One region of the Nitratireductor sp. PBL-C9 genome, then DNA from elsewhere that is predicted to be linked to it. Evidence: predicted binding sites of a transcription regulator. Region 1 holds the regulator's gene; the other holds the start of a gene.
What was found. The regulator PhoB, encoded in region 1, activates phosphate uptake and scavenging genes when phosphate is short. The targets are predictions, from matches to a motif close to TGTCATNNANCTGTCAT.

Region 1 (16,201 bases):
GAAACATCCGCGCAGAAATTCAATCTTGAAATGAGCCGGCTTTGATTGCTAACTGCCTGTAGGGCAACATTTTTATTCAAATTTTCTGAAAGCGACGCCGACTGGCGTGATCGCGCCATATAATAAACTTAAACCTCTCATTAAAGTTGAAATGATTGGTCGCTGGTTGACCTATCAGGCTTCCGGGCGGGCGGAGATCCACAGGGCCATGGGTGGTCCAAACGAGCCCCAACAGGATCTATCCGGGTTTTTAACCCAGCCAAGTGTGATTTGCCTTTCTCAGGCTTTCCCCCGCCCGGCTTTTTAAGCGGGTCCAACAGGCTTTCGGCCAAGTCTGGACCAGGCTCCTTGCCCCTCGGCCAGAACCTGTTTCTTCCCTTCATATGACAGTTTCCATGCGACGGCGTCTGTCTTGTCCGATCTGCGCCTTCTGTCGTCCTGATGGGCGAATAGTCTGAGAAACAACGGTTTTCTCATACGTAATCGGGCTGACATGTAAGTGTCATGGAACTGTTACACAGAGTTGTTATTCCGCTCCCCGACGCCGAGAGGGCGTCTGACCGAATTCCGAACAGGGAGCTGTCTCCAATGAACAAATTCCTCCTCACCGCTTCGGCGGCCACGATCGCCCTTGTCGGTGCGGTCGGTGCGGCTGCGGCCCGCGATCAGGTCCAGATTGCCGGTTCGTCGACCGTTCTCCCCTACGCGAAGATCGTTGCCGAGAACTTCGGCGAGACCTTCCCGAGCTTCAAGACGCCTGTCGTCGAGTCCGGCGGTTCCTCCGCTGGCCTGAAGGAGTTCTGCAAGGGCGTCGGTGAAGACACGATCGACATCGCCAACGCTTCGCGCAAAATCCGCGAAAAGGAAGTTGCTGCCTGCGCCGAAAACGGCGTGAAGGAAATCCAGGAAGTCCAGTTCGGCTATGACGGCATCGTCTTCGCCACCGACATCCAGGGCCAGGACTGGGCGCTCGAGCCGATCGACGTCTACAAGGCGCTGGCTGCCAAGGTTGCTGTTGACGGCAAGCTCGTCGACAACCCCTACAAGAAGTGGAACGAAGTCAATCCGGACCTGCCGGAGTGGGACATTGCTGCCTACATCCCGGGTGAGAAGCACGGCACCCGCGAAGTCTTCGAAGAGAAGGTTCTCGCTGCTGGCTGTGAAGCTGCTGGCGGTCTGAAGGCTGCTGAAGAGGCTGGCCTGGACGAAGACGCCGCTGAAGACGCCTGCATCGCGGTCCGCAAGGATGGCGGCGCGGTCGACATCGACGGCGACTACACCGAGACCCTCGCTCGCATCGACGCCAACAAGACCGGCGTTGGCGTGTTCGGCCTCTCCTTCTACGAGAACAATGCCGACAAGCTGAAGGTCGCAACGATCAACGGTGTCACGCCGACCGTCGAGACCATCTCGACCGGTGAGTATCCGGTGTCGCGTCCGCTTCAGTTCTACGTGAAGAAGGCGCACATCGGCGTTGTTCCGGGCCTCAAGGAATATGTTGAGTTCTTCCTCGACGACCAGATGGTCGGCCCGGAGAGCCCGCTTGCCGATTACGGCCTGGTTCCGGCTCCGGATGCAGAGCGCGACGCACAGCGCGAAGCTTTCTCCGCTGGCGAGACCATGTAATCCGGTTTTCGCATGACGACGCAGGCGGCTCATTGGCCGCCTGCGTTTTCGTCTCTGCGAAATTGGTCTGAATGACGCTGCCGGTTCCTGCCGGCGAGGAGGCTTTGTGTCCTGGGGACTTCTCCTTACGATCATCGTGTTCATTGGCGTTGTCGGTTATGTGCTCGGCAATGCGCGCGCGAAGAACCAGATCGCAACCGCGACTGAAAAGCCGCATTCGCGGGCGCACTACCATGGCTGGTGGGTGTTTCTTCTTGCGGTTCTGCCGGCGCTGTTCTTCATGGCGGCCTGGTCGGCCGGCAGCTATGCCTATGTGGATCGCGCGGTAAGCGAACAACTGCCTGCGCAGACCGAAGACAGCGCGATTGCGAGCCGTTCGCTGGCGCTGGGCATGGTGCACAATCTTGCCGAAGGCCTGCGCCGGATTGAAGGCGACCCCGCTTTCGCCCAGGTGCCGCAGAGCTTTGAAGAGCTGCGTCCGATCCTTGCCGAACGCGGCGTGGCGCTTGCCTCCGACACGCAGGACTACATGATCCCCATCGCGCTCGATCTGAATGCGATGCAGGACAATGCGGCGATGATCGGCACCGTGCTGGCGATCCTCATCGCACTGGGTGGCGCCTATCTTGGCCTGAGAAGCGTTCGCCCGCGCAGCCGCGCCCGCAACAATGTCGAGCGCGTCATCACCTGGGGCCTTCTGGCCGCATCCACCATCGCCATTCTGACGACGGTGGGCATCGTGTTCTCGATGCTGTTCGAGACGATCCATTTCTTCCGCTCGGTTTCGCTGAGCAACTTCTTCCTCGGAACGGTCTGGGATCCGCGCTTTGCGGCCGCAGGCGCAGAGGCGCAGGAAGGCCAGTTCGGCCTCATCCCGCTTCTTGCCGGCACGGTCTACATCGCCTTCGTGGCCATGCTGTTTGCCGTGCCCGTCGGTCTCATGGCGGCGATCTACATGGCCGAATATGCGTCCAAGCGGGTGCGTTCGGTGGTCAAGCCGCTGCTTGAGGTTCTGGCCGGCATCCCGACCATCGTCTACGGCTTCTTCGCCATGGTCACGGTCGGCCCGTTCCTGCGCGACATCAGCGCGGCGATTGCCGGCGGTCCGGGCTTCATTCAGGCGCAGAGCGTTCTGACGGCCGGCCTCGTGATGGGCATCATGCTCATCCCGTTCGTGTCCTCGCTGTCCGATGACATCATCACCGCTGTTCCGCGCGCCATGCGCGACGGTTCGCTCGGCCTTGGCGCAACGCGGTCCGAGACGATCAAGCGCGTCATCCTGCCGGCGGCTCTGCCGGGCATTGTCGGTGCGCTTCTGCTTACGGCGTCACGCGCCATCGGTGAGACCATGATCGTGGTTCTGGCCGCCGGCGTTGCCGCAAATCTCACGCTCAACCCGTTCGAAGCGATGACGACGATCACCGTCAAGATCGTCAACCAGCTTACCGGCGACCTGGAGTTCACCTCTCCGCAGACGCTGGTGGCCTTCGCACTGGGCATGACCCTGTTCGTGCTCACGCTCGGCATGAATGTCTTCGCGCTCTACATCGTGCGCAAATACCGGGAGCAATACGAATGAGCGACGCTGTCTACAAAGGGGGCAACGCCCCCCGCGCAGCCGCCGCGCGGCGCGACATCGGCATCAAGAAGCGTTATGCGGCAGAGCAGCGCTTCAGGATGTATGGCGTGGCGGCCATCGCCGTCGGCCTCTTCTTCCTGGCTGCGCTCCTGTGGTCGGTGGTTTCCAATGGCTACACCGCCTTCTGGCAGACCTCGATCAATCTGGACGTCACCTTCGCCGAGAGCGTGATCGACCCGAATGGCGAGCGCGCGACCGATCCAAACAAGCTTCTGACGGCCAATTATCCCAAGCTTGCGACCGAAGCGCTTGTGGCGAAACTCGGGGTTGATCCCGAAGACCGCAAGCTGGTTCGCGAAGTGGGCGGGCTCATCTCCAATGGCGTGCGCACGCAGCTGCGCGACATGGTGGTGTCCGATCCCGCGATCATCGGCACGACACGGAATGTTTGGGTGCTGGCGAGCGGCGATGTCGATTCCGCCGTGAAGGGGCAGGTCAATCTTGAGGTGGATGAAAGCCGCCGAAAGGTTTCCGACCAGCAGCTCACATGGATCCGCACGATGGAAGCGGACGGGGTTCTGGAGCAGCGCTTCAACACCGGTCTCTTCACCCGTGGCGCATCAAGCCGCCCTGAAACGGCCGGCATGGGCGTGGCCATCGTCGGTTCGCTCTACATGATGATGATCGTGCTGCTTCTGGCGCTGCCCATTGGCGTTGCCGCTTCGATCTATCTTGAAGAGTTCGCACCACAGAACAAGCTGACCGATCTTATCGAGGTCAACATCAACAATCTGGCGGCCGTGCCGTCCATCGTCTTCGGTCTTCTGGGCCTGGCCGTGTTCATCAACTTCATGCATCTGCCGCGCTCCGCCTCTCTGGTGGGCGGCCTCGTGCTGACGCTGATGACCCTGCCGACGATCATCATCGCAACGCGCGCAGCGCTGCGGGCCGTGCCGCCCTCCATCCGTGCGGCAGCTCTCGGCCTCGGCGCTTCGCGCACCCAGACGGTGTTTCACCATGTGCTGCCGCTGGCCGCGCCCGGCATTCTCACGGGCACGATCATCGGTCTGGCGCAGGCGCTTGGCGAAACCGCACCGCTGCTTCTGATCGGCATGGTGGCCTTCGTGGCTGATTACCCGACCACGCCGCTCGATCCCGCTACGGCGCTGCCGGTTCAGATCTACATGTGGGCGAACGAGGCCGAACGCGCGTTTGTCGAGCGCACCTCGGGCGCTATCATGGTGTTGTTGCTGTTCCTCGCCGTGATGAACATTACCGCCATTATTCTGCGGCGGCGCGTCGAGCGTCGCTGGTAACGGAGTGGAAGGACATGAACATGCTCACTGATGCTGCTGTTGAAGAAGCACTGGATGCGAGCCAGAACTCGGACACCCTCAAGATGCGCGGTGAAGACGTCTGCGTCTTCTACGGCGAGAAACAGGCGCTGTTCGGCGTCAATCTCGACGTGCGCGAAAACCAGGTGACCGCGCTGATCGGCCCCTCGGGCTGTGGCAAATCCACGTTCCTGCGCTGCCTGAACCGCATGAACGACACGATCGACATTGCCCGGATCACCGGCAAGATCACGCTCGATGGCGAGGATATCTACGATCCCCGCATCGATGTGGTGGAGCTGCGCGCCCGGGTCGGCATGGTCTTCCAGAAGCCCAATCCGTTCCCCAAGTCGATCTACGAGAACATCGCCTACGGTCCGCGCATTCACGGTCTGGCGACGAAGAAGTCGGAGTTCGACGAGGTCGTGGAAGCGAGTCTCCAGAAGGCTGGCCTCTTCAATGAGGTGAAGGACCGCCTGCATGAGCCCGGCACCGGTCTTTCCGGTGGTCAGCAGCAGCGCTTATGCATCGCGCGCGCCATTGCCGTGTCGCCGGAAGTGATCCTGATGGACGAGCCCTGCTCGGCGCTCGATCCCATCGCCACCGCCAAGGTGGAAGAGCTGATTGACGAGCTGCGCGAGAACTACACGATCGTGATCGTCACGCACTCCATGCAGCAGGCGGCCCGCGTCTCGCAGCGCACGGCCATGTTCCATCTCGGCAATCTGGTCGAGGAAGGCCCGACGGACAAGATGTTCACCAATCCGGATGACAAGCGCACCCAGGATTACATCACCGGACGCTTCGGCTGACGGCGCGGCAAACGCACAGATAAGGAACCAGACCATGGGCGAGCACACAGTCAGCTCCTTCGATGAGGAACTCGGTGAAATCGACCGCCTCATCCGCGACATGGGCGATCTCTCCGGCGAGATGACGCGCGCTTCCACCAGGGCGCTACTGCACTCCGATACGGCGCTTGCACAGCGCATCATCTCCGATGACACGATCATGGACGCCAAGCAGCGTGACCTTGATGAGCGCGCCATCACGCTCATCGCAAAGCGCCAGCCGATGGCGCAGGATCTGCGCAGCGTCGTGGGCGCCATCCGCATGGCGGCTGATCTCGAGCGCATCGGCGATCTGGCCAAGAACATCGCCAAGCGCGTCGGCGCCGTGGGCGAAAGCGCCACGCCGCGCACGCTTGCGCATTCCATCGACGCGATGGCCGGCCTCGTGCTGAAACAGGTCAATTCGGTGGTCGAGCACTATGTGGCGCGCAATGCCGAGGCGTTAATCCGGCTGCGCGACGAGGATGAGGAAATCGACATTCAGTACACGTCGGTTTTCCGCGAACTCCTCACCTACATGATGGAAGACCCGCGCAACATCACGGCCTGCACGCACCTCCTGTTCTGTGCGAAAAATCTTGAGCGTATCGGCGACCATGTGACCAATATCGCCGAAAATGCCTATTATGTGGTGACGGGGTCCCAGCTTCCGGTCCAGCGGCCGAAGCTTGACGAAACACAGATGACGGTCGAATCCGATGTCTAACCGGCCGTAGACTGCCCGAGGAGAATGCCTGCCATGATTGCCCCCAAGGTCATGGTCGTTGAAGACGACGAACCGCTTTGCGTCTTGCTCAAGTACAATCTGGAAGCCGAAGGCTATCAGGTCGAGATGATCTCTCGCGGCGATGAAGCCGAAGTGCGCCTGCAGGAAAACGTACCCGATCTGCTCGTTCTGGACTGGATGGTTCCGGCCGTTTCCGGCATCGAGCTGTGCCGCCGGCTGCGCATGCGCCCCGAAACGGAGCGCCTGCCGATCATCATGCTCACCGCCCGTGGCGAGGAAAGCGACCGCGTGCGCGGCCTTTCAACCGGCGCGGACGACTATCTGGTGAAGCCTTTCTCGACGCCGGAATTCGTGGCGCGTGTTCGCGCGCTTCTGCGGCGCGCGAAGCCGGAAGTGCTCTCGACGGTTCTTTCGGTCGGGGACATCGTGCTCGACCGTGAATCGCACCGTGTCTATCGCCGCAAGAACGAGATCCGTCTTGGGCCGACAGAGTTCCGCCTCCTGGAATTCATGATGCAGCATCCCGGCCGCGTCTTCTCGCGAAGCCAGCTGCTCGACAATGTCTGGGGCGAGACGATCTATATCGATGAGCGCACCGTGGACGTGCATGTGGGGCGTTTGCGCAAGGCCGTGAACCACGGGCGTCTGCCCGATGTGATCCGCACCATTCGCGGCGCGGGCTATGCTATCCGCGAAGCCTGACAGACGCGATACAGCCATTAAAAAAGCCCCGGTTCGACCGGGGCTTTTTCGTTGAAGCTCTTCGCCCGTTATTTCGTGGCCCGTTATTTCGTGGCGGCGTGTCCGGGGCGGGCATGCTCGTTCTGCGCCACGGCAAAGCTCGTCACCGGCTCGATGGAAGCTGTCAGCTCGCCATTGCTGGTGATGTCCCACTCCAGGATCGCATCGTCATAGACAAGTGCGGGATCCACATAGACGCAGGTGGCGAGAACCTGCGGCGCTTCGGTTTCCAGCTCGCGCATTGCAACCGGCTTCTCCGCCTCGCACTCCTCAAACGTCTCGTAGACCGGGGTGGGGGCGGGCAGTTCCTGGCATTCGCGCGTGTCGCCGGCCCCCACATTGCCTGAGCAGCCGACAATCAAAAGAAGTGCAGCGATGTGTTCCATGGCTTTCTCCTTTCATTGTCTTCACGAAACGGAAGCCATGGATGGTCCGGTTCGCTTATGCCGCATTCGTTTATGTGTGCGTCGCCGTTTAGCGACCGCGTTTCAGAAGGCCCATGATCAGCGAGATAGCGAGCAGGGCGAGGAAGATGTAGAAGAGGATCTGCGCAATGCCTGCCGAAGCGCCGGCAATTCCGCCGAAACCGAGTGCGCCGGCGATGATCGCGACGACAAGGAATATCAGGGCCCAGTATAGCATTCTGTCTCTCCGTTTAGTTATGCCGGTTAAACGTCTGGCATTCGGATTTGGTTCCGCCGGAGAGATTTTGGGCAAAAGAAAAGCCGCCCGGAGGCGGCTTTTTTGAGAAACGCGTGAAGAAGCGGGGGCCTGTCAGGCCGCCGCGTGCGCCTGCTGATCGAAGAAGAGCGCCTGGCTGATGAGCGCCTTGACCATTTCCGGGCTGAACGGCTTGGTCACAAGGAAAGTCGGTTCCGGGCGCTCGCCCGTCAGAAGCCGCTCGGGGAAGGCGGTGATGAAGATGACCGGCACGGTGGCCGTGTCGAGGATCTCGTTCACCGCATCAAGGCCTGAACTGCCATCGGCAAGCTGAATGTCGGCCAGCACCATTTTCGGCTGCGTCTTGGCAAACATTTCGACCGCCTGCTTGTGGGTGCGGGCCGTGCCGACCACGCGATGCCCGAGGCTTTCGACCATTTCCTCGATGTCCATGGCGATCAGGGGTTCGTCCTCGATGATGAGGATGTCTGTCGCCACCTGACGGGAAATCTCCTCGCTGGCTTCGCGCAGCATCGTGTTGATGCCTTTCATATCCGTCTCGAGAATTTCCGCAGCCTCTTCCGGCCGGAAATTCTCTACGGCCACCAGCAGGAAGGCCTGACGCGGACGGGGCGCGAGCGAAGAAAGGTTGCTCATGGCCCGCTTTTCCCATGCCGAGCTCGGCGTGCCTTCGGGGACCGGAACGTCCAGCGTTTCAAACAGCGATGTGAAGAGCCTGAAGAGGGCGATCTTGTCGGTCGATGCCTCGGGAAAGATGCTCGTATCGGCGATCAACGCTTCAAGCGTCGCAGCCACCAGTGCGTCACCGCTGGACTGGGAGCCGGAAACGGCCCGGGAAAAGCGCCGCAGGTAAGGAAGGTGCGGAGCGATACGCGCTGACAGGGTCATGGATTTCAAGTCTCCCTCAAGACATGGCAATGAGAATTAGTGCATTTGTGACGGGTGAAACGCCCCATATGCGAAAATGTTCCCGTCGGAGGGAACGAATTCCGCTCAATGGCGTTTGAAAGCAGACGAGACAGTTGTGGCCCGGGCGATGCGGACGGTTTCGGGTCATTGGGAGACCAGATTTGATGGAAAAAGACAGGGCATGAATTACGGCAAACCAAACACCCGAGGAAGCTTGACCCGGCGCGGCAAGGATGAAGACCCGCTCGGCGCAAACTCAGAGATCGGACGCAAGCTCAGGCAATATTACGACGACCTGGTAACGGAAGATATTCCGGATCGGTTCAGCGACCTTCTCAACCAGCTTGAGCAGAAAAGCGGCGCTGAAACGGCCGGAAACAAGGACTGATATATATGAGTGTTTATCCGGGCTTTCGTGACGATCTACTGGCCGCTGTGCCAAGCCTGCGCGCCTTCGCCGTTTCGCTTTCAAAAAGTGCGGACCGGGCGGACGATCTCGTGCAGGAATCGCTGGTCAAGGCGTGGGACAAACAGAACAGCTATCAGCCGGGCACCAATCTGAAAGCTTGGCTCTTCACCATCCTTCGCAACGAGTTCTACTCGCAGATGCGCAAGCGCAAGCGCGAGGTCGAAGACGCGGACGGTGCGATCACCGGACGTCTGTCGGTGCACCCGGCGCAGGAGGGTTCGGTCGATCTGAAGGACTTCCGGCGCGCTCTCGAGCAATTGCCCGAAGACCAGCGTGAAGCGATCATCCTGATCGGCGCGTCCGGCTTTTCCTATGAGGAAGCGGCGGAGATCTGCGATTGCGCGGTCGGCACGATCAAGAGCCGCGTGAGCCGCGCCAGAACGCGCCTGCAGGAAATCCTCGAGATTTCAGGTGAGGGCGATTTCGGGCCAGATGCCATCTCGACCCAGATCACCAATACGGCCTTCATCGCCTAGGTCCTGAGCCAGGATTGCCGTGCGTCCCTTGGGGCGCACATAGGGCAATCTGGTCTGACCGCTCTCAGTCCTTCCCGGCGCTTGAGCCGACAATCGCCTGGGACAGCGCGTCTATAAGGTCGCTGTCCCTGTAAGGCTTTTCAACGATCCTGATACCACCGAACGCCTCGAACACCTGGTGGCTTGAGGCGTAGCCGGTGGCGAAGATGAAGGGGATGCGCCGCGCCTGAAGCAGGCGGGCGAACTCGTCTGTCCAGTTGTCGGACAGCTTGATGTCGAGGATCGCTGTCGAAATTCCCCGGCTTTCCAGAACGTCGGGTCCCAGGTCATCGAAGGTGCCGACAGTGAACACGTCCGTTGCGCCGTGCTCCTTGCACAGTTCTTCGAGGCTCATTGCGATCATGGCTTCGTCTTCGACGAGCAGGACGCGGGCGCCCTCCAGAGGTTTCTTCAAGCAGACATCCTTCCGACGCCAGAGAATTCGTTACTCTTTGCCATCTCATTACCCGTGTAGATTGTCATTAAAAAAAGACGTGTCTGTACGATTTGCGGGAACCGCTCGCACTGGATGCGGCTTTCCTATTCAGCAATGAACCGGGGGCCAGTCAGTGACAAAAGAACAGGAATTCACCCACAAGAGTCTGCCCTGCCAGCAATGTCCCTTGAGAAAGCGCGAGGTCTTTCGCGATTTCGAGGGGGATGAACTGGAGTTCGTCGGTCGTTTCAAGAAGGGCGATCTGGCGGTGAAGAAGGGGGCGACCGTTTTAGTGGAAGGCGCGCACAATCCGCATCTCTATACGGTACTTTCCGGCTGGGGCTTTCGCTACAAGCTCCTGGAAGACGGACGTCGCCAGATCGTCAATTATGTGATGCCGGGCGATCTCGTCGGGCTGCAGGGCAGTCTGATGGGCGAGATGAAGCACTCGGTCGAGGCGCTCTCGCAGATGTCCTTATGCGTGTTCGAGAAGGCCGAGCTGTTTTCGCTCTACAAGAAGTTTCCCGAACTCGCCTACGACATCACCTGGATCGCTTCGCGTGAGGAATGCATGCTCGACGACCATCTCCTGACCGTTGGCCGGCGAACGGCGCTGGAGAAAGTCGCCTATCTGCTTGTCTTCATTCTGGACCGCGCGCGGCAAAGCGGGCTCTCGAGGAACGGGACGCTTGCCCTGACCCAGCAGCACGTGGCCGACACGTTGGGCATTTCTCTGGTGCACACCAACAAGACGATCGCCCGCCTTGCCAGCCGCAATCACCTGAAATGGGAGGATGGCGGCTGCAAGATCCTCAATCAGGAGGCCTTGGCCGAACTGGCGGGCTGGACTCCCGGCTCAGGGGGGAAGCGGCCTTTTCTATAGGCGTTGGCGGTATCGCCTTCGCCCTGTGGCGATGGGCCTTGGCGGGTGTCGGCGGTTCGATGCCGGGGATGATGTTGCCGGCCATGGCGTAAATCGTCAGGAGTACGGGAATGGCGATGAAGCCTCCGATCGGCCCCCACATCCAAAGCCAGAATGCGATCGACAGAAACACGATGAACGGGTTGAGCGTCATTCGCCGGCCAATGACGGTCGGCGTCACGAACTGGGCTTCCGTGGCGTTGACGGCCAGATAGATGAGCGGCGGCAGGAAACTTGCTGTCAGCGTGTCGAAGGTCGCAAGTCCGACGCCCAGCAGAATGATGGCCATCACTGCCGGGCCGATATAGATCACGAAGTTGAGCAGGGTCGCCATTGCGCCCCAGAGCGCGGGGGAGGGAACGCCCAGAAGCCACATCGCCACGGTGACGGCGACGCCCAGCCCGATATTGATGATGGTGATCGACAGGAGATAGTCGGACACCGCATTCTCCACGTCGCGGAAGATGTGCGCCACGCGCCAGCGCAGACGCCGGCCAAAGCACAGGCGCAGGATCGTCGCGCGGGTTTCATGGCGCGTCGCCACGAAAAAATAGAGGCTGGCGAAGAAGATGAGCAGCTGCGCCAGAAGCGATGGCGCAAGCACGGCAACGCTTTCGACCGTGGAGCCTTCTTCCACCGACACCGTCACGCTGGAACCGCCGGTCACTGAACGGATCTGCTCCTGCAGCCCCTTGATCGTGTCGAGCGGCTGCCGGAGGCTGGAGAGCTGAAGCTGCAACTGGCTCCAGATCTGCGGCAGCCGGTCGGCCCATGCGGTCAGGGGGGTGGCGATGGCGACGAGAAAGCCCCCCACCAGCGCAATGAAGATCAGCACCACCGCGACAGCAGAAATCGAAGGCCAGACGCCCATGCGCTCAAGCCGCGTTGCGATGGGGCCGAGCATCAGGCCGATGAAGATGGCAAGGGTCATGGGAGCAAGCAGAAAGCGCCCGTAATGCAGCATCACGACAAAGGCGATGAGCCCCAGAAGGATGACCGAAGTCTGCGCGCTCGCGGTGAGTGCGGTTTCCAGTGTCATAATGTGGGAGCGTTTGCCCCCCGGGCTGCTTTGTGATTGATCCATGCAACTTTTCCAGAAATGTTTCATTAGAAAATAGACCGCCGGGTAATTGGTTCCGTGCTAAATGGAACTTCACATATTGTTTGGCGTTGGCTTGGAACTGAAACATTGGAGAATGCTGAGATGGCAACCACGGCAGCGAAATCCGCACGCACCGAGAAAAACGACGAAGTGACCACCGGCGATCTGGAAAAGGACATCCAGCAGCTGCGCTCCGACATGGCTCAACTGATTAGCCATCTCAAGGACATGGGTGGCCAGTCGGGCGAAGCGGCGCGCAAGGCGGCCGGCGAGCGCTTCGAGCAGCTGCGCGGCCAGGGCGAGGCAGCCTTCAACAGCGTGAAGGACAGCTCGCAGGAACTGGAGAAAGAGCTGGCCCGCACCGTTCGCGAGCGCCCGTTCACCTCGCTGGCGCTGGCCGTTGGAGCCGGCTTCCTGCTGGCTCTCGCCACGCGCCGCTAGGCCGCTGTGATGCTGGCAAGACTGCTTGCCTCCGTTGCGACCGGAGAAGTGTCGGCCTCGCTCAAGCGCGCGCGGGTCGCATCCATGTTCTATGCGCTCGCCGCGTTTCTGGGTCTGTTCGGCATTGGCTTTCTCGTTCTGGCGGGGTTCATTGCCGCTGCGGACGAATGGGGTACGCTCGAGGCCGCGCTTGGCTTCGGCCTTGGTTTCGTGGCCATGGCGCTTGTCGTCCTTGTCAGCCTCAGGATCTGGACCCGTGCCGAACAGCGCCGCGCGCGTGAGCGCCGCGTTTCCGATGCGGGCGTTCTGGCTGGAACGGCGGCACTGACGCTGCTTCCCTCGCTCCTCTCGCGCACCGGCAAGTTCGGTGCGCTCGCCCTTCCCGTGCTCGTGGCCGTTGGCTACGCAATCTACCGCGAGAACAGCGGTGGCGATCCGGATGGCGACGCCGGTTAGTCGGGTGGGAACACCTGACGTCCGCAGGAATGCGGACCAAAGGCGGTTGGCGTGGGGCAGCGTTTCCACGAAACGATAAGCCGCTCCAGCCAGGTTTGAGCCGGCCAATCCGGCTCACTTTTTTGCACTGCAATGGAACTCTCCCTCGGCCACGGCATTGGTCGAGGGAAGAAGACAGGAGCAGTGATCATGCCTGAAAACAAGACGACTTCTCAGGAGGCGCGCCAGGGACGGCGCGGCTTCCCGGTTCTCATGGTTCTGGTGTTCGGTCTTCTGCTGGCAGCTGTCGTCTGGTGGGGTGTCGAGGTCTATGGCCTGATGCTCGATGAAGAACAGGCCATAGAGTTGCCCGCCGCCGAAGACGGGCCGACTGGATGAAGCGGCTTACCGCGCAATTGTTTCACCAGCTTGTTTCACCGGCTTCATGAGATTCCCGTATTCAAGATACTCAATCAAAGGAGAGACCAATGAGCGATGCAGCTGAAGTTCTCAAACCCAAGACCCATGCCGACAAGATGGACATTGGCATTTCCGATGCGGACCGCAGGGAAATTGCCGCAGGGCTTTCGGAGATCCTCGTCGACACCTACAGGCTCCTGATCAAGACCCACATCTATCACTGGAATGTCGTCGGCCCGCTGTTCCATTCGATCCATGTTCTGACCGAGGAGCAGTACAACGCCCTGTTTGAAGCAACGGACATCATCGCCGAGCGGGTTCGTGCGCTGGGCCATCACGCGCCCATTCTGGCGGGCAAGGGTGTCGACACGTCCATCGAGCTTCGCGCCTCGGGCCGCTCGGCCCTTGAGATGGTGCAGGATCTGGTTGAGGACCATGAGGAAGCCGTTCGCAAGATGCGCGACATCGGCGCTGCCGCAGATGAAAAGGGTGACATGGTCACCGCCGACATGCTGACCGAGCGCCTGACCTTCCACGAGAAGGCGCTGTGGATGCTGCGCTCGATCATCGCCGACTAACGTGTGAGAAACGCGCGGCATCAAAAAAAGCCCCGGCCAGATTAGCCGGGGCTTTTGTCGTTCTGCGCCTGTATGTTTCTGGAATTGCGCCTAGAAGGGCCAAAGGCTCTGGTCGGCCGGCCGGGGCATCACCACGCGGAGCGCGCCCGGATGCAGCCTGATGCGGGTCTCGCGCTGCAAAGGCCGCAACTCGCCATCGATGGCGCATTTGAAGCGTCGCCTTCGCGAGCAGATGCGCACGGTCACTTCCGTCGCCTCGTGAATTTCCATCTGTTCGTTCTGCCGCCAGCGACCGATCCCCATGTTCAGAAGCCAGAGGATCAGTTCGCTGCGGGTGCGGGCATGGGTGATGTAGACGCCCAGCTGCCCGCCATCGGGCTGGTCGGTGAAGGGAAGGCGCTGGCCTTCTGCATAGAGATTGTTGGTGATCGCCAGGTTTGACGTGGTGGTGCGGACTTTCGTTTCCGAGAGCTCCAGCTCCACGTCCAGTTTGGGCGGGCGGATCATCGTCGCCATCGCGGCGCGCACCGAGGCAAATATCTTGCCGATCCGCGAGCGAAAGGTCATCCGTTCGCGCAGCCGGATCAGTTTCGGATGCATGCCGATGGAAAGTTGATGCACGAAATAGTGTCCGTCGGCATCGGCGATGTCGACATTTTTGATGTCGCCATGGGCGAGCGCTTCCATCGCCATGCGCAGATCCTGCGGTATGGCGAGGCTGCGCGCAAAGAGGTTCATCGTGCCTGCGGGAAGAATGGCGAGCGCCTTGTCGGAATGGGCAAGCAGGCCCGCCGCCAGCGAGATGGTGCCATCACCGCCGCCGGCCAGAATGATGTCCGCCGTCTCGTCGCGCGCGGCATCTTCCATGGTTGCGACGAGTTCGTCGCCCCTGCAAAGGCTGATGTCCATGGTATGGCCAGCCGCCTCGAAGATGCCCTTCATCTCGCGCGCCAGCGCTTCGGTATCAAGGCTGCGGAGGGTTCCCCCATTGCAGTTTAGGACAGCCAGAACATGCATTGGAGGGTTCCCTGAGGTTTTGCTGCGCGATTGTGTTGTGCTCGACCGTTAAGGAGCGGCTGGTCGAAAGGTTCCCGGGCAAAGTTTGGCAATGCGTTCGGAAAAACGCGGAACAAGAATGAGGGCGGCGCGTTTTAAGGGTGCAAACGGCCACGCACCGATCCTCCCTGGCAAGTTCGGTTCGGAGCGCGGCCTGTACAGAAACACTGCACACGGAGAGCTTATCATGTTCCGCAACCTTTTGGCGACCACTGCAATTGCAACGCTTGTCGCGACCGGTGCGGTCGCTCAGACATCCACGGCCCCCGCAACCGGCGCACCGGCTGCGGCCCCCACCGAGCAGCCCACTGAAATGGTGGTGCGCGCCGATGGCCATCTGGCCACCGATCTGATCGGCAAGTCGGTCTATAACGGCGCCGGCGAAGATGCCGAGAACATCGGCAAGGTGACCGATCTGGTTCTCGATGAGAATGGCGACGTCACTACGCTGGTTGTCGGCGTTGGCGGCTTCCTGGGCATTGGCCAGAAGGAAGTTGCGCTCGAATATGAGATGGCCGAGTGGGCCGAGCAGGATGGCGACCGCTGGCTGGTGATCGAAACCAGCGCCGACGCTCTGAAGGCGCAGGAAGAGTTTGACCGTTCGGCCTATCGTCCGATGCCGGCAGACGCCGATGTGTCGATGACCAAGCCTGCCTCCAAGGATGATCTGGCCAATGCGCCGGTCGAGAGCGAGGAAGGCGCTGGCGAAACCGCCATGGCTCCGGCGTCCGACACGACTACAGATGCCATGGGCGATGCGGCGAGCGGCGACGGCATGGCCGCTGCCCCCGCCCCGGATGCTTCCGGCTCTGACGACCAGATGGCAGGCACGGAAGCCCCGGCCGCCGGTATGGACGAGACCGCACAGGCTCCGGACGCTGAAGCGCCGATGACCGACGACACGATGACCTCGGCCATCGACCGTTCGAGCCTTGACGAGATGCCGACCGACCAGATCAGCACGGAGCAGCTGACCGGCACCACGGTCTACGGCGCGAATGAGGAGAACATTGGCGAGATCGGTGACGTGATCGTCACGCAGGACGGTCAGGTCGACGCCATCATCGTCGATGTCGGCGGCTTCCTGGGCATTGGCGAGAAAGAGGTTGCCATTGGCATGGACAATCTCGCCTTCATGACCGACGGCAGCGGCTCGTTCTATCTCTACACCGAGTTCACGCAGGAAGAGCTCGAGCAGCAGCCGGCCTATGACGAGGCGGTCTATGGCGAGCAGCGTGACGATATGCGGATGCAGGTTCAGTAATCTGCGCGTACCGCATCGATAAAGGAGCCCCGCGCCAAGCGCGGGGCTCTTTGTTTATGCAGCGTTGACAATGCGTCTTCCCGTCATCGCTTTCATGGACACTCACGCATCGCCA
Region 2 (16,201 bases), on a different contig from region 1:
CGTGAGATCCCGTTTGGTGAGATCCCATTTAGCGAGTTCGTTGAGTAAGCGCCTGTCGGAAGCTTCCGTTGGGGCTTGCAAGAATCGAACTTCGGTTCTATGTAGGGCGAACAGACACGCGGTGCGTGGAGCCGGGAACGCGGCTTTACGCGCCTTTGTCGTATGGGTGGATTACGAAAAGCGATTCGCTTTTTCGGATTTTGCTCTTGCCCGAAGGCCGGGTTTTCCTGGTCTCGGGTGCGTCTCCCGGCCAGTTCGGGGATAACAAACAGTCTGGGTTACCAGACGATAGAATCAAGAGCGGCACATGGCGTCGAAAACCACGAATCCTTTCACGTTTCTTCAGCAGGTTCGGTCCGAAACCGCAAAAGTGACGTGGCCCTCGCGGCGTGAGACCCTGATCTCGACGGTAATGGTCATCGCATTCGCCACGCTGGCGGCGATCTTCTTCTTTGCTGCCGATCAGCTCATGGCCTGGGGTATCGAGATCATTCTCGGTATCGGTGCCTGATTGCGGACGATAGACGGAGTGCGATTGAAATGACTGCGCGTTGGTACATCGTCCACGCTTATTCGAATTTCGAAAAGAAGGTCGCAGAGTCGATCGAGGAGCAGGCACGCCAGAAAGGTCTTGATAACAAGATCGAGCAGGTCGTGGTTCCGACCGAAAAGGTCGTTGAAGTGCGCCGCGGTCGCAAGGTCGATGCCGAGCGCAAGTTCTTCCCGGGTTACGTCCTGGTGAAGGCGCAGCTCACCGACGCTGTCTTCTCGATGATCAAGAACACCCCGAAGGTGACGGGCTTTCTGGGCGACGCCAAGCCGGTTCCGATTACCGAAGCCGAGGCAGAGCGCATCCTGACGCAGGTTCAGGAAGGCGTGGAGCGTCCGAAGCCCTCCGTTACCTTCGAGATCGGCGAGCAGGTTCGCGTTTCCGACGGTCCGTTCGCTTCGTTCAACGGCTTCGTTCAGGAAGTGGACGAGGAGCGTTCGCGCCTCAAGGTCGAGGTGTCGATCTTCGGACGGGCAGTGCCCGTCGATCTGGAATTCGGTCAGGTCGAAAAGGGCTGACCGTGTTGCCCCGTGCGCGGGGCTTCATCGGTGGAAGGGAAATGCGGCTAAGCCGGTCGCTGATTTCCGGACCACCAAACTGCAGTGCCGGCACATTCTTTTCAGGGTGGCCGGTGAGAACGACAAGGCAGATGAGATATGGCTAAGAAAGTTGCAGGCCTGCTCAAGCTTCAGGTTCCCGCGGGTTCGGCTACGCCGTCGCCCCCGATCGGCCCTGCGCTTGGTCAGCGTGGCATCAACATCATGGAGTTCTGTAAGGCATTCAATGCCCAGACCCAGGAGATGGAAAAGGGATCCCCGATCCCGGTCGTGGTGACCTACTACCAGGACAAGTCCTTCACCTTCACGATGAAGACGCCTCCGGTGAGCTACTTCCTCAAGAAGGCAATCAACCTGAAGTCCGGTTCCAAGGAGCCCGGCAAGGTGGTTGCTGGCAAGATTTCGCGCGACAAGGTTCGCGAGATCGCGGAAGCCAAGCTTAAAGATCTGAACGCGACGGACGTCGAAGCAGCCATGCGCATGGTCGAAGGTTCGGCACGCTCCATGGGCCTGGAAGTGGAGGGCTGACGATATGGCGACGAAACTTTCCAAGCGCGTTGCGAAGTCCCGTGAAGGTATTGATCGCGACAAGGAATACGCTCTCGATGAGGCCGTTGCGCTCCTGAAGGACCGTGCAACCGCGAAGTTCGACGAGACCATCGAAGTTGCGATGAACCTCGGCGTCGACCCGCGCCACGCTGACCAGATGGTCCGCGGTGTGGTCAACCTGCCGAACGGCACGGGCCGTACGGTTCGCGTTGCCGTCTTCGCAAAGGGCGACAAGGCTGAAGAAGCAAAGGCAGCTGGTGCAGACATCGTCGGCGCCGAAGAGCTGGTTGAGAGCGTCCAGAAGGGCGAGATCAACTTTGATCGCTGCATTGCAACGCCGGACATGATGCCGCTGGTCGGCCGTCTCGGTAAGGTGCTTGGCCCGCGTGGCCTGATGCCGAACCCGAAGGTCGGCACCGTGACGCCGGACGTCACGGGCGCGGTCAAGGCTTCCAAGGGCGGCGCCGTTGAGTTCCGCGTCGAGAAGGCCGGTATCGTGCATGCAGGCGTTGGCAAGGCTTCCTTCGACGCCAAGGCCATTGCCGAGAACGTGCGCGCCTTCACCGATGCGGTGATCAAGGCGAAGCCGGCCGGCGCAAAGGGCAACTATGTGAAGAAGGTGGCTCTCACCTCGACCATGGGCCCGGGTCTGCGCATCGACGTTGGCAGCCTGTCGGCCGAAGGCTGATGAATTCCGGGGAGGGCGCTCCGGCGCCTTCCCCAAGACTTTCCGGATCGCAAGATCTGGAAGCCGGAAGGAAACTTCCGGAACATCCTGTCCGAGATTGCAGGCGGCTCGCCTTAATACTTTTAAAGGGCCTGCATGAGACGGGTGGGACCGGATAACGGAGCCTGGCTCCGGTTGATGGTTCGAACCGTGTTGGCCTTTTGTTTGATCCGGGTTTTCCGGTCAGCGAAGGGGGACAGGATCCTCGAGCGTCGCTTGGGTGATCCGAGTTTGCGGATGCCCTGCGGCAAAAGGCAAACCGGCGGATATTTCCTTCGGGAAACTCCGTCAAATGGAGAAGGCAGTGGACAGAGCGGAAAAACGCGAATTCGTCGCGGACCTGAACGAGGTGTTCAACAACACCGGTTCGGTCGTCGTAGCCCACTATGCCGGTCTGACCGTCGCGCAGATGAACGATCTTCGTTCCAAGATGCGCGGTGCAGGCGGCACAGTTAAGGTTGCGAAAAACCGTCTCGCCAAAATCGCCCTTCAGGGAACCCCGTCCGAGAGCATTCAGGCCCTTTTCGAAGGCCAGACCCTGATTGCTTATTCGGACGATCCGGTTGTCGCTCCTCGGGTCGCCAATGACTTCGCCAAGGCAAATGACAAGCTTGTCATTCTTGGCGGTGCCATGGGTGAGACCGCGCTCGATTCCGATGGTGTGAAGGCTCTTGCCTCGCTGCCGTCGCTGGACGAGCTGAGGGCGAAGCTGGTCGGCATGATTTCTACGCCGGCCACCCGGATCGCTCAGGTTGTCAACGCGCCCGCGGGTCAGCTCGCGCGCGTCTTTGGCGCCTATTCCAAGAAGGACGAGGCGGCGTGATGCCGGTCCTCAAGACCAACAACACAGTTCGAACACAAAAGGAAATGTACAATGGCTGATCTTGCTAAGATCGTTGAAGACCTGTCGAGCCTGACCGTCCTCGAGGCGGCTGAGCTCTCCAAGATGCTTGAAGAGAAGTGGGGCGTCTCCGCTGCTGCTCCGGTGGCTGTTGCTGCTGCTGCAGGCGGTGCTGCTGGTGGCGAAGCTGCTGAAGAGAAGACCGAGTTCGACGTCGTTCTCACCGATGCAGGCGCACAGAAGATCAACGTGATCAAGGAAGTCCGCGGCATCACCGGCCTGGGCCTCAAGGAAGCCAAGGACCTCGTTGAGTCCGCTCCGAAGCCGATCAAGGAAGGCGTGTCCAAGGACGAAGCCGAGAAGATCAAGGGTCAGCTTGAAGGCGCTGGCGCTAAAGTTGAGCTGAAGTAATTCGGCGTCCGGTCCGCGCGGATTTCCGATCTGCGCGGACCGGAACTTTGAAGACGGAACCGGAACCTCTTTCCTGTGGGCCGCAAGCGGCTTTCAGGAAACGGGTTTTTATCCGTTTGGATTGACCGCCGGGATGGCGGTTCACGTGGTGCATGCAAGCCAGGCAGGGCAAGGAGCGACGATGGCCGAGACCCAAACGTTTAATGGTCGCAGGCGGGTACGCAAATTCTTCGGAAAGATTCCGGAAGTTGCGGAGATGCCGAACCTGATTGAGGTTCAGAAGGCATCCTATGACCAGTTCCTGATGGTCGAGGAGCCCCAGGGCGGGCGACCTGACGAGGGGCTTCAGGCGGTGTTCAAGTCGGTGTTCCCGATCTCGGACTTCGCCGGTACGGCGATGCTCGAATTCGTGGACTACGAGTTCGAAGAGCCGAAGTTCGATGTGGACGAGTGCCGGCAGCGCGATCTTACTTTCGCTGCGCCGCTCAAGGTGACGCTGCGCCTGATCGTCTTCGATGTGGATGAGGACACCGGCGCCAAGTCCATCAAGGACATCAAGGAGCAGGACGTCTACATGGGCGACATGCCGCTCATGACGTCCAACGGCACCTTCATCGTCAACGGTACCGAGCGCGTCATCGTCTCCCAGATGCACCGTTCGCCGGGCGTGTTCTTCGACCACGACAAGGGCAAGTCGCACTCGTCGGGCAAGCTTCTGTTTGCCGCGCGCGTCATTCCCTATCGCGGTTCCTGGCTCGACATCGAGTTCGACGCCAAGGACATCGTCCACGCGCGTATCGACCGCCGCCGCAAGCTTCCCGCGACGTCGCTTCTGATGGCGCTGGGCATGGACGGCGAAGAGATCCTGTCCACCTTCTACGATCAGCTGACCTATCAGCGCGACGGTGAGAACTGGCGCGTGCCGTATACGGTTGAGCGCTACAAGGGCCTCAAGGCCACTGCAGATCTCGTCGACGCGGACAGCGGCGAAGTGGTCGTTGAAGCCGGCAAGAAGATCACCGCGCGTCAGGCAAAGATGCTTGCAGAGAAGGGCCTCAAGGCCATTCACGCGACGGAAGAAGACCTGCTCGGCAACTATCTGGCCGAAGACATCGTCAACATGGAAACCGGCGAGATCTTCCTCGAGGCCGGTGACGAGATCGACGAGAAGACCCTCAAGGTTCTTCTGGAAGCCGGTGTCGACGAAGTCCACTTCCTGGACATCGACCACGTCAATGTGGGCGGTTACATCCGCAACACGCTGGCTGCCGACAAGAACGAGTCGCGCCAGGACGCGCTGTTCGACATCTACCGTGTCATGCGCCCGGGCGAGCCGCCCACGCTTGAGACGGCCGAAGCGATGTTCCATTCGCTGTTCTTCGACGCCGAGCGCTACGACCTGTCGGCCGTTGGTCGCGTGAAGATGAACATGCGTCTCGAGCTCGACGCCGAGGACACCGTGCGCGTTCTGCGCAAGGAAGACATCGTCGCCGTGGTCAAGACGCTGGTTGAGCTTCGCGACGGCAAGGGCGAGATCGACGACATCGACAATCTCGGCAACCGCCGTGTGCGTTCCGTCGGCGAGCTGATGGAAAACCAGTACCGCGTCGGCCTGCTCCGCATGGAGCGTGCGATCAAGGAACGCATGTCCTCGATCGAGATCGACACGGTCATGCCGCAGGACCTGATCAACGCGAAGCCGGCGGCTGCCGCCGTGCGCGAGTTCTTCGGTTCCTCGCAGCTTTCGCAGTTCATGGACCAGACCAACCCGCTCTCAGAGATCACCCACAAGCGTCGTCTTTCGGCGCTTGGACCGGGCGGTCTGACGCGTGAGCGTGCGGGCTTCGAAGTGCGCGACGTGCACCCGACCCACTATGGCCGTATCTGCCCGATTGAGACGCCGGAAGGCCCGAACATCGGTCTGATCAACTCGCTTGCCACCTTCGCCCGCGTCAACAAGTACGGCTTCATCGAGAGCCCGTACCGCAAGATCGTGGACGGCAAGGTCACGCAGGACGTCGTCTATCTCTCCGCCATGGAAGAGGCCAAGCACTACGTTGCACAGGCCAATGCCGTGATCGGTGAAGATGGTGCGTTCACGGATGAATTCGTCATCTGCCGCCATGCCGGCGAGGTGATGATGGCTCCGCGCGAGAACGTCGATCTGATGGACGTGTCGCCCAAGCAGCTCGTGTCGGTCGCGGCAGCGCTCATTCCGTTCCTTGAGAACGATGACGCCAACCGCGCACTGATGGGCTCGAACATGCAGCGTCAGGCCGTGCCGCTGGTGCGCGCCGAGGCTCCGTTCGTCGGCACCGGCATGGAGCCGATCGTGGCGCGCGACTCCGGCGCTGCCATCGCGGCCCGCCGTACGGGCATCGTCGACCAGGTGGATGCGACGCGTATCGTTATCCGCGCCACCGAGGATGTGGATGCATCGCGCTCCGGCGTCGACATCTACCGTCTGATGAAGTTCCAGCGTTCCAACCAGAACACCTGCGTCAACCAGCGTCCGCTGGTGCGTGTGGGCGACCGGATCAACAAGGGCGACATCCTTGCCGATGGTCCGTCGACGGATCTGGGTGATCTGGCGCTTGGCCGCAACGTGCTCGTCGCGTTCATGCCCTGGAACGGCTACAACTACGAGGACTCCATCCTTCTGTCCGAGCGCATCGTTCGCGATGACGTCTTCACCTCCATTCACATCGAGGAATTCGAGGTGATGGCGCGTGATACGAAGCTTGGACCGGAAGAAATCACGCGCGACATTCCGAACGTTTCGGAAGAAGCGCTGAAGAACCTCGACGAAGCCGGCATCACCTATATCGGTGCTGAAGTTCAGCCGGGCGACATTCTCGTCGGCAAGATCACGCCGAAGGGCGAGAGCCCGATGACGCCGGAAGAGAAGCTTCTGCGCGCCATCTTCGGTGAGAAGGCTTCGGATGTCCGCGACACCTCCATGCGTATGCCGCCCGGCACGTATGGCACGGTCGTCGAAGTGCGCGTCTTCAACCGCCACGGCGTTGAGAAGGACGAGCGCGCCATGGCTATCGAGCGCGAGGAGATCGAACGCCTCGCAAAGGACCGTGACGACGAGCAGTCGATCCTCGACCGCAACGTCTACGCGCGCCTTTCCGACATGCTCGTTGGCAAGCAGGCAATCGCCGGTCCGAAGGGCTTCAAGAAGGGCAGCGAGCTTTCCGCTGATGCGCTGAGCGAGTATCCGCGTTCGCAGTGGTGGCAGTTTGCCGTCGAGGACGAGAAGCAGCAGGAAGCGCTCGAAGCGCTGCGTGCACAGTATGACGAGTCCAAGAAGGCGCTCGAGCAGCGCTTCATGGACAAGGTCGAGAAGGTGCAGCGCGGCGACGAGATGCCGCCCGGCGTGATGAAGATGGTCAAGGTCTTCGTTGCCGTTAAGCGCAAGATGCAGCCCGGCGATAAGATGGCCGGTCGTCACGGCAACAAGGGTGTCGTGTCGCGCATCGTGCCGGTTGAAGATATGCCGTTCCTTGATGACGGTCAGCATGTCGACATCGTGCTGAACCCGCTTGGCGTGCCGAGCCGCATGAACGTCGGACAGATCCTCGAGACGCACCTTGGCTGGGCCTGTGCCGGCATGGGGCAGCAGATCGGCGACCTGATCGACAGCTACAAGGAAAGCGGCGACATCAAGCCGTTGCGCCAGACCATCGAGGCCGTCATTCCCGAGAATGACCGCAACGAGCCGGTTCGCCAGTATGACGACGAGAGCGTCGTGCGTCTGGGCGAGCAGATGCGTCGCGGTGTTTCGATTGCAACGCCGGTCTTCGACGGCGCGCATGAGGCTGACGTCAACGACATGCTGGAGCTGGCCGGTATGAAGACCTCTGGCCAGGTCACGCTTTACGACGGACGTACGGGCGAAGCCTTCGACCGTCAGGTGACCGTGGGCTACATCTACATGCTGAAGCTGCATCACCTGGTGGACGACAAGATCCACGCCCGTTCGATCGGCCCGTACTCGCTCGTTACCCAGCAGCCGCTGGGTGGTAAGGCGCAGTTCGGCGGTCAGCGCTTCGGTGAGATGGAGGTCTGGGCGCTGGAAGCTTACGGCGCGGCCTACACGCTGCAGGAAATGCTGACGGTGAAGTCGGACGACGTGGCAGGCCGTACCAAGGTCTACGAAGCCATCGTGCGCGGCGACGACACGTTCGAGGCAGGCATTCCCGAGAGCTTCAACGTTCTCGTCAAGGAAATGCGCTCGCTCGGTCTCAATGTGGAGCTTGAAAACTCCCGCATTGAAGGATCCGAGGCTGAGCAGCTGCCCGACGCGGCTGAATAAGCGTTACGGCGTGTCGCGGGATTGCCCGCGACACGCATTCGTCGTTCGCACGGCAGCATAGCGGCCGAGCATTTGAACCGGTGAGGCAGGCGGCGGCAGCCAACACCGAAGTTTGAAAAAGGGACAATGCGTCCCGAAAAGGAGATCGGCATGAACCAAGAGGTCATGAATCTTTTCAACCCTCAGGCGCCGGCACAGACTTTCGATTCGATCAGGATTTCTCTCGCTAGCCCCGAGAAAATTCTTTCCTGGTCGTATGGCGAGATCAAGAAGCCCGAGACCATCAACTACCGCACGTTCAAGCCCGAGCGTGACGGTCTGTTCTGCGCGCGCATCTTTGGTCCGATCAAGGATTACGAATGCCTGTGCGGCAAGTACAAGCGCATGAAGTACAAGGGCGTCATCTGCGAGAAGTGCGGCGTTGAAGTCACGCTGTCGCGGGTGCGTCGCGAGCGTATGGGCCACATCGAGCTGGCCGCTCCGGTCGCTCACATCTGGTTCCTGAAGTCGCTGCCGTCGCGCATCGGCACGCTGCTCGACATGACCCTGAAGGACATCGAGCGGGTTCTCTATTTCGAGAACTACATCGTCACCGAGCCGGGTCTGACGGCGCTTAAGGAAAATCAGCTCCTCTCCGAAGAAGAGTATCTGATCGCGGTCGACGAGTATGGTGAAGACCAGTTCACCGCCATGATCGGCGCCGAGGCGATCCATCACCTTCTGGAATCGATGGAACTGGAGAAGATCGCCGGCGATCTGCGCTCCGAGCTCGCGTCCACCACGTCCGAGCTGAAGCAGAAGAAGCTTCTGAAGCGCCTCAAGGTGGTCGAGAACTTCCTGGAGTCGGGCAACCGTCCGGAGTGGATGATCATGAAGATCGTCCCGGTCATTCCGCCGGATCTGCGTCCGCTGGTTCCGCTGGATGGCGGTCGTTTCGCGACCTCGGATCTGAACGACCTCTACCGTCGTGTGATCAACCGTAACAACCGTCTGAAGCGTCTGATCGAGCTGCGCGCACCGGGCATCATCATCCGCAACGAGAAGCGCATGCTTCAGGAATCCGTGGATGCGCTGTTCGACAACGGCCGCCGCGGCCGCGTTATCACGGGTGCCAACAAGCGTCCGCTGAAGTCGCTCTCCGACATGCTCAAGGGCAAGCAGGGCCGCTTCCGTCAGAACCTGCTCGGCAAGCGCGTCGACTACTCCGGCCGTTCGGTGATCGTGACCGGTCCCGAGCTGAAGCTGCACCAGTGCGGCCTGCCGAAGAAGATGGCTCTGGAGCTCTTCAAGCCGTTCATCTACGCTCGTCTCGACGCGAAGGGCTATTCGTCTACCGTCAAGCAGGCGAAGAAGCTGGTCGAGAAGGAAAAGCCGGAAGTCTGGGATATCCTGGACGAGGTCATCCGCGAGCATCCGGTTCTTCTGAACCGCGCGCCGACGCTGCACCGTCTGGGCATCCAGGCGTTCGAGCCCACCCTCATCGAAGGCAAGGCGATCCAGCTGCACCCGTTGGTCTGTACCGCGTTCAACGCCGACTTCGACGGCGACCAGATGGCCGTTCACGTGCCGCTGTCGCTCGAAGCGCAGCTTGAAGCGCGCGTCCTGATGATGTCGACCAACAACATTCTCCACCCGGCCTCCGGCGCACCGATCATCGTGCCGTCGCAGGATATGGTTCTCGGACTCTACTACCTGTCCATCATGAACCAGAACGAACCGGGTGAGGGCATGGTGTTCGCCGACATGGGCGAGCTGCATCACGCACTCGAGACCGGCGTCGTCACGCTGCACACCAAGATCAAGGGCCGTTTCAAGACTGTCGACGCGGAGGGCAACCCCGTATCGCAGATCCACGAGACCACGCCTGGCCGTATGATCGTTGGCGAGCTTCTGCCGAAGAACCACAATGTGCCCTTCGACATCTGCAACCAGGAACTGACCAAGAAGAACATCTCCAAGATGATCGACACGGTCTACCGTCACTGCGGTCAGAAAGAGACGGTCATTTTCTGTGACCGCGTCATGCAGCTCGGCTTCGGCCATGCCTGCCGCGCCGGCATTTCGTTCGGCAAGGACGACATGGTCATTCCAGACACCAAGGAAAACCTGGTGGCCGAGACGGAGGCGCTCGCGAAGGAATACGAGCAGCAGTACAATGACGGCCTGATCACCCAGGGCGAGAAGTACAACAAGGTCGTCGACGCCTGGGCCAAGTGCTCGGAAAAGGTCGCCGACGAGATGATGAAGCGCATTAAGGCGGTCGAATTCGACGATGACGGTCGCCAGAAGCCGATGAACTCGGTCTACATGATGTCGCACTCCGGTGCCCGTGGTTCGCCGGCGCAGATGCGTCAGCTTGCCGGCATGCGCGGCCTGATGGCCCGTCCGGATGGCTCCATCATTGAGACGCCGATCATCTCGAACTTCAAGGAAGGCCTGACCGTGATGGAGTACTTCAACTCCACCCACGGCGCCCGTAAGGGTCTGGCCGACACGGCTCTGAAGACGGCTAACTCGGGTTACCTGACCCGCCGTCTGGTTGACGTGGCTCAGGACTGCATTGTCACCGTGCCGGATTGCGGCACCGACAAGGGCCTGACCATGCAGCCGATCGTCGACGCCGGTCAGGTGGTCGCTTCCATCGGCCAGCGCGTGCTGGGCCGTACCGCGCTTGATGACATCATCAATCCGGCAACCGAAGAAGTCATCGTTGCTGCCGGTCGCCTGATCGACGAGCGTGACGTTGAAGCCATCGAGAAGGCAGGCATCCAGTCCGTCCGCATCCGCTCGGCGCTGACCTGTGAAGTGCGCGTCGGCGTCTGCGCGGTCTGCTACGGCCGTGACCTTGCACGCGGTACGCCGGTCAACATCGGTGAAGCTGTCGGCGTCATCGCCGCTCAGTCGATCGGTGAACCGGGCACGCAGCTCACCATGCGTACCTTCCACATGGGTGGTACGGCGCAGGTGGTCGACCAGTCGTTCCTCGAAGCTTCCTTCGAAGGCACGGTCAAGGTTCGCAACCGCAATGTGGTGCGCAACTCCGAAGGCGATCTCATCGTGATGGGCCGCAACATGGCGGTTCTCATCATGGACGAGAACGGCGAGGAACGTGCTAGCCACCGCCTGACCTACGGTTCGCGTCTGTTCATCGACGAGGGCGACAAGGTGAAGCGCGGTCAGCGTATCTCCGAGTGGGATCCCTACACCCGTCCGATGCTCACCGAAGTGGAAGGCACCGTGGCGTTCGAGGATCTGGTGGATGGCGTGTCGGTTCAGGAAACCGCCGACGAATCCACCGGTATCACGAAGCGCGAGGTCATCGACTGGCGTTCGACGCCGCGCGGCACCGACCTGAAGCCGGCTCTGACGATCCTCGACTCCAAGGGCAAGATCTCCAAGCTTGCTCGTGGTGGCGACGCGCGGTTCCTGCTTTCGGTGGAAACGGTTCTCTCCGTGGAGCCGGGCTCCAAGGTGATGCCGGGCGACGTGATTGCACGTATCCCGACCGAAAGTGCCCGTACGAAGGACATTACCGGTGGTCTGCCGCGCGTTGCGGAACTGTTCGAGGCCCGTCGTCCGAAGGATCACGCCATCATCGCCGAGATCGATGGTACGGTTCGCTTCGGCCGCGACTACAAGAACAAGCGCCGCATCATCATCGAGCCGCATGACGCGACTCTGGAGCCTGCGGAATACCTCATTCCCAAGGGCAAGCCGTTCCATCTTCAGGACGGCGACCAGATCGAGAAGGGCGACTTCATTCTCGACGGCAACCCGGCGCCGCACGACATCCTGGCGATCAAGGGCGTGGAGGCTCTGGCTTCCTACCTGGTCAACGAAATCCAGGAGGTCTATCGCTTGCAGGGCGTGTTGATCAACGACAAGCACATCGAGGTGATCGTTCGCCAGATGCTGCAGAAGATCGAGATCACGGCACAGGGCGACTCGACCTACATTCCGGGCGATCACGTCGACTCCGTGGAGTTCGACGAGGTCAACGACCGGTTGGTGGAAGAGGGCAAGAAGCCTGCCGAGGGCCAGCCGGTCCTGCTTGGCATCACCAAGGCTTCGCTGCAGACGCCGTCCTTCATCTCCGCGGCCTCCTTCCAGGAGACCACCCGCGTGCTGACCGAGGCGGCTGTTGCCGGCAAGGTCGACACGCTGCAGGGCCTGAAGGAAAACGTCATCGTCGGTCGCCTGATCCCGGCCGGTACGGGTGGCGCGATGAGCCAGGTTCGCCGGATTGCGCGCTCGCGCGACGATCTGATCCTGGACGAGCGTCGCAAGACCTCGGGCGTGGAAATGGCGGATCCGATGATCGCCGACATGACGACGAGTGCTGCCGAGTAATCGGCAGACCTCTTCTCAGAGAATGCAGAAGCCGGGCCTTGTGCCCGGCTTTTCTTTTGGCAGTCCACCGCCATCGTCGCGTGTCTGTCACCCGGCTGCATCATGAGGTTCTCCAGATCGCCGTGCGTTCATCCGGACGCACAAAAGGCGATCCAAACCATCGATGGAGCGTCGGATAAGCCGAAAACCGGTTTCGGTTCGTCGGTCCGATGCTCTGGAGGCGCATTCGCGCCCGGTTCACGGAGAAGACCTCATGTTCAGGAAATTAGTGCTCGCTGCCGCATTGTCCGTTTCGGCGCAGTCTCTGGCTCATGCCGAAGCCATGATGAAGCCCGCTTATCTCGGCGAAATCGTCCTCCCCAGCGGTCTCATGATCTCCGGTGTCGAGTTCGGCGGCATTTCCGGCCTGGACTACGACGCGGATGCGGATCTGTTCTATGCGATTTCGGACGACCGGTCGGAGAAAGCGCCGACGCGCTTCTACCGTCTGAAGCTTGTGATCGAGGAAGACGGCGTGAAGGGCGTCGACATTGTTTCGAGCCATGTGCTGCAGGGTGAGAATGGCGAGCCCTTCGCGGCCAAGACGATCGATCCCGAAGCGATCCGCTACGATGGTGCGCGCCAGAGCGTGTTCTGGTCGAGCGAACGGGATGCCAAAGGCAATCCGACGCTCTTTGAGGCCAAACCGGACGGCGCGTTCAAGCGCAGTTTCGCGGTCCCCGGCGCTTATCTTCCCGATGAGGCCGGCGAGCGCGGCATTCGCAACAATCTGGCGTTCGAGGGGCTGACGCTTTCGGTCGATGGAGAGACGATCTGGGTCGCGACCGAGAATGCGCTCGTTCAGGACGGACCGAAAGCGACGCTTGAGGCGGGCAGCCCTTCGCGTATCCTTGGTTTCAACGTCGAAAGCGGCGAGCCGGTTGCCGAATATGTCTACGAAACCGGAACGATCCACCAGAAGTCGGAAACCGAGCCTTACTATAACGACAATGGTCTGACGGAGATCCTCGAGATCGACGCCGGCACGTTTCTCGCGGTCGAGCGCTCCTTTGCGCTGGGGACCGGAAACGAGATCAATCTCTATCGGGTCGAAACGGCGGGTGCGACCGATATTCTCGGTGCTGACAGCATCGCAGACCGCGATGTCACGCCGGTCAGCAAGACGCATGTTCTGAAGATCGGGGAAGGGGACTTCGGTCTCGACGTGGACAACATCGAATCCCTGACCTGGGGGCCCGTCATTGCTGGCCGGAAGACGCTGGTTCTGGCTTCCGACAACAATTTCAACCCGAACGGCCAGTTCACCCAGTTCGTGGTGTTCGCCCTGGATGCGCCTTCTCAGTAAAGCGGGACGACTGAGGCGCGCTCATAAAGAAGAAGCCCGGCGCGATGGCCGGGCTTCCTGTCTCTGATCCGTGAAGGGGTCAGACCGGTTCGTCGAAGGTGACGATTGCGATCTCGCCTTCAAGCGCTCCCTGCCAGGCCGACAGGTGTGGTTCTTCATCGGGCTCGCCCTGCATGTCGCCGATCTGGTCCAGCTCGGCTTCCGCGTAGCCTTCGCGCGCGAGGGCTTCCAGCGCCAGCCGCACCGCCGTGTCGTCGTCCGGGGCCTGCAGCATGATATGCACGCCCTCGCTCTCATCACCCTTTTCGCGCCAGACCCGGCCGGTGATGATGGTGACGGGGCGATGTTCAGATTCGCTCATGGTGATTCCTGATTCTTGCCAACCGGCAATCGCTTACTATATGAAGCCTGCTTCTCGCATGCGGGATTGGAGAATGACAGAGATGGAGCGCCGTTTTGGTTCGAAATGGCGCTGTTTCGGGAAATAATCTGTCGTTTTAACCCTGTCTGGCTCGGCGATGGCCTGCGGTACAAGATAATCCTGGCGGCGGGGTTGACGGTTAACCCTCATGCGAGTAATTACCGCTTCGTCCGAGCCGATGTGAGGCTTTTTCTTTCGGGGCGACGCGCCCCGGATCAGGTCTCAAACAGGGTTCGTTTTTGCGAGCGACAGAATTTGCGGCGCATGAAGCGGAAACGCTTCCTCTGCTTTTTGTCCGGGCAAGACCGTTAAAAGCGGTTTGCAGCCTGGATTTGTGCGTAGAGCAAATTTTTGTTCTGGATGCGGCCCTCGGGCTTGAGACACGGAATTTGTAACAAGGGAAGGTTTGATGCCTACCGTTAACCAGTTGATCCGCAAGCCGCGCATTGCGCCGGTTAAGCGCAATAAGGTTCCGGCCATGCAGGCCAACCCGCAGAAGCGGGGTGTTTGCACGCGTGTTTACACGACGACGCCGAAGAAGCCGAACTCGGCCATGCGTAAGGTGGCCAAGATCCGCCTCGCCAATGGCTTCGAGGTCATCGGCTATATCCCGGGTGAGGGGCATAACCTTCAGGAGCACTCCGTGGTGATGATCCGCGGCGGCCGCGTGAAGGACCTTCCGGGTGTTCGCTACCACATCATCCGTGGTGTGCTTGACACCCAGGGTGTGAAGAACCGCAAGCAGCGTCGTTCGAAGTACGGCGCAAAGCGTCCGAAGTAGGATATCCGGCTTCGGCGCTTTGATTTTGAGCCGGGCCTCGAAGGTAAGAGACGAAAAACATGTCCCGACGCCACCGTGCAGAAAAACGAGAGATCAACCCCGATCCGAAATTCGGTGATACGGTTGTGACCAAGTTCATGAACGCCATCATGCTTGATGGCAAGAAGTCGGCTGCCGAGCGCATCGTTTACGGTGCATTCGACCAGGTAGAAGACAAGATGAAGCAGGAGCCTGTTGGTGTGTTCCATCAGGCGCTTGATAACGTTGCTCCGCACGTCGAGGTTCGTTCCCGTCGTGTTGGTGGTGCGACCTATCAGGTTCCGGTCGATGTTCGTCCTGAGCGTCGCCAGGCTCTGGCCATTCGTTGGCTGATTGCAGCTGCCCGCAAGCGCAACGAAACGACCATGGTCGATCGTCTGTCCGGCGAGCTGCTCGACGCAGCAAACAATCGCGGCACTGCCGTCAAGAAGCGCGAAGACACGCACAAGATGGCTGAAGCCAACCGCGCGTTCTCGCACTACCGCTGGTAGCCGTAGGATCGAAAAGGTACACGACGATGTCCCGCGAATATAAGCTCGAAGATTACCGTAACTTCGGTATCATGGCGCATATCGACGCCGGTAAGACGACGACGACCGAGCGTATCCTGTTCTACACCGGTAAGAACCACAAGATGGGCGAGACGCATGATGGCGCTTCGACCATGGACTGGATGGAGCAGGAGCAGGAGCGCGGTATCACCATTACTTCGGCTGCGACGACGACGTCGTGGACCGGTCGTGATGGCGCTACCCGCCGCTTTAACATCATCGACACCCCCGGCCACGTTGACTTCACCATTGAAGTCGAGCGTTCGCTGCGTGTGCTCGACGGTGCGGTTGCTCTGCTCGACTCCAACGCCGGTGTTGAGCCGCAGACCGAGACTGTCTGGCGTCAGGCTGACAAGTATCATGTCCCGCGCATGATCTTCTGTAACAAGATGGACAAGATCGGCGCGGACTTCTACCGCTGCCTCGACATGATCAAGTCGCGTCTTGGTGCCACGCCGCTCGCCATCCAGCTCCCGATCGGTGCAGAGAACGACTTCCAGGGCGTTGTCGACCTCATCGAGATGAAGGCTGTTGTGTGGCGCGACGAGTCGCTCGGCGCTCAGTGGGACATCGTTGAGATCCCGGCCGATCTTCAGGCGAAAGCCGAAGAATACCGCGAGCTGATGATCGAGACGGCTGTCGAGATCGACGAAGGTGCGATGGAGCGTTACCTCGAGGGCGAAATGCCTTCGAATGACGAGCTTCGCCAGCTGATCCGGAAGGGCACGATCAACGTGAACTTCCATCCGGTCCTCTGC

Region 2: the regulator PhoB is predicted to act here: its motif matches at 12,381-12,397, upstream of ACRTG1_RS11835 (esterase-like activity of phytase family protein).

The regions. Positions count from the first base shown of each region.
Region 1 covers NZ_JBPAXW010000010.1:58,058-74,258, reverse strand. The annotation lists gene ACRTG1_RS20055 (response regulator) at 1-34, shown strand, start outside; gene ACRTG1_RS20050 (substrate-binding domain-containing protein) at 589-1,626, shown strand; gene pstC (phosphate ABC transporter permease subunit PstC) at 1,733-3,205, shown strand; gene pstA (phosphate ABC transporter permease PstA) at 3,202-4,521, shown strand; gene pstB (phosphate ABC transporter ATP-binding protein PstB) at 4,536-5,351, shown strand; gene phoU (phosphate signaling complex protein PhoU) at 5,386-6,096, shown strand; gene phoB (phosphate regulon transcriptional regulator PhoB) at 6,133-6,819, shown strand; gene ACRTG1_RS20020 (hypothetical protein) at 6,903-7,244, opposite strand; gene ACRTG1_RS20015 (DUF1328 domain-containing protein) at 7,333-7,500, opposite strand; gene ACRTG1_RS20010 (response regulator) at 7,633-8,427, opposite strand; gene ACRTG1_RS20005 (NepR family anti-sigma factor) at 8,630-8,836, shown strand; gene ACRTG1_RS20000 (sigma-70 family RNA polymerase sigma factor) at 8,842-9,393, shown strand; gene ACRTG1_RS19995 (response regulator) at 9,458-9,847, opposite strand; gene ACRTG1_RS19990 (Crp/Fnr family transcriptional regulator) at 10,002-10,751, shown strand; gene ACRTG1_RS19985 (AI-2E family transporter) at 10,681-11,829, opposite strand; gene ACRTG1_RS19980 (DUF883 family protein) at 11,995-12,333, shown strand; gene ACRTG1_RS19975 (hypothetical protein) at 12,343-12,789, shown strand; gene ACRTG1_RS19970 (hypothetical protein) at 12,979-13,167, shown strand; gene ACRTG1_RS19965 (Dps family protein) at 13,257-13,766, shown strand; gene ACRTG1_RS19960 (diacylglycerol/lipid kinase family protein) at 13,857-14,783, opposite strand; gene ACRTG1_RS19955 (PRC-barrel domain-containing protein) at 15,010-16,086, shown strand.
Region 2 covers NZ_JBPAXW010000005.1:2,550-18,750, reverse strand. The annotation lists gene secE (preprotein translocase subunit SecE) at 308-511, shown strand; gene nusG (transcription termination/antitermination protein NusG) at 541-1,068, shown strand; gene rplK (50S ribosomal protein L11) at 1,207-1,635, shown strand; gene rplA (50S ribosomal protein L1) at 1,640-2,344, shown strand; gene rplJ (50S ribosomal protein L10) at 2,688-3,206, shown strand; gene rplL (50S ribosomal protein L7/L12) at 3,258-3,635, shown strand; gene rpoB (DNA-directed RNA polymerase subunit beta) at 3,817-7,956, shown strand; gene rpoC (DNA-directed RNA polymerase subunit beta') at 8,107-12,306, shown strand; gene ACRTG1_RS11835 (esterase-like activity of phytase family protein) at 12,560-13,651, shown strand; gene ACRTG1_RS11830 (transcriptional regulator) at 13,731-14,012, opposite strand; gene rpsL (30S ribosomal protein S12) at 14,482-14,853, shown strand; gene rpsG (30S ribosomal protein S7) at 14,913-15,383, shown strand; gene fusA (elongation factor G) at 15,410-16,201, shown strand, end outside.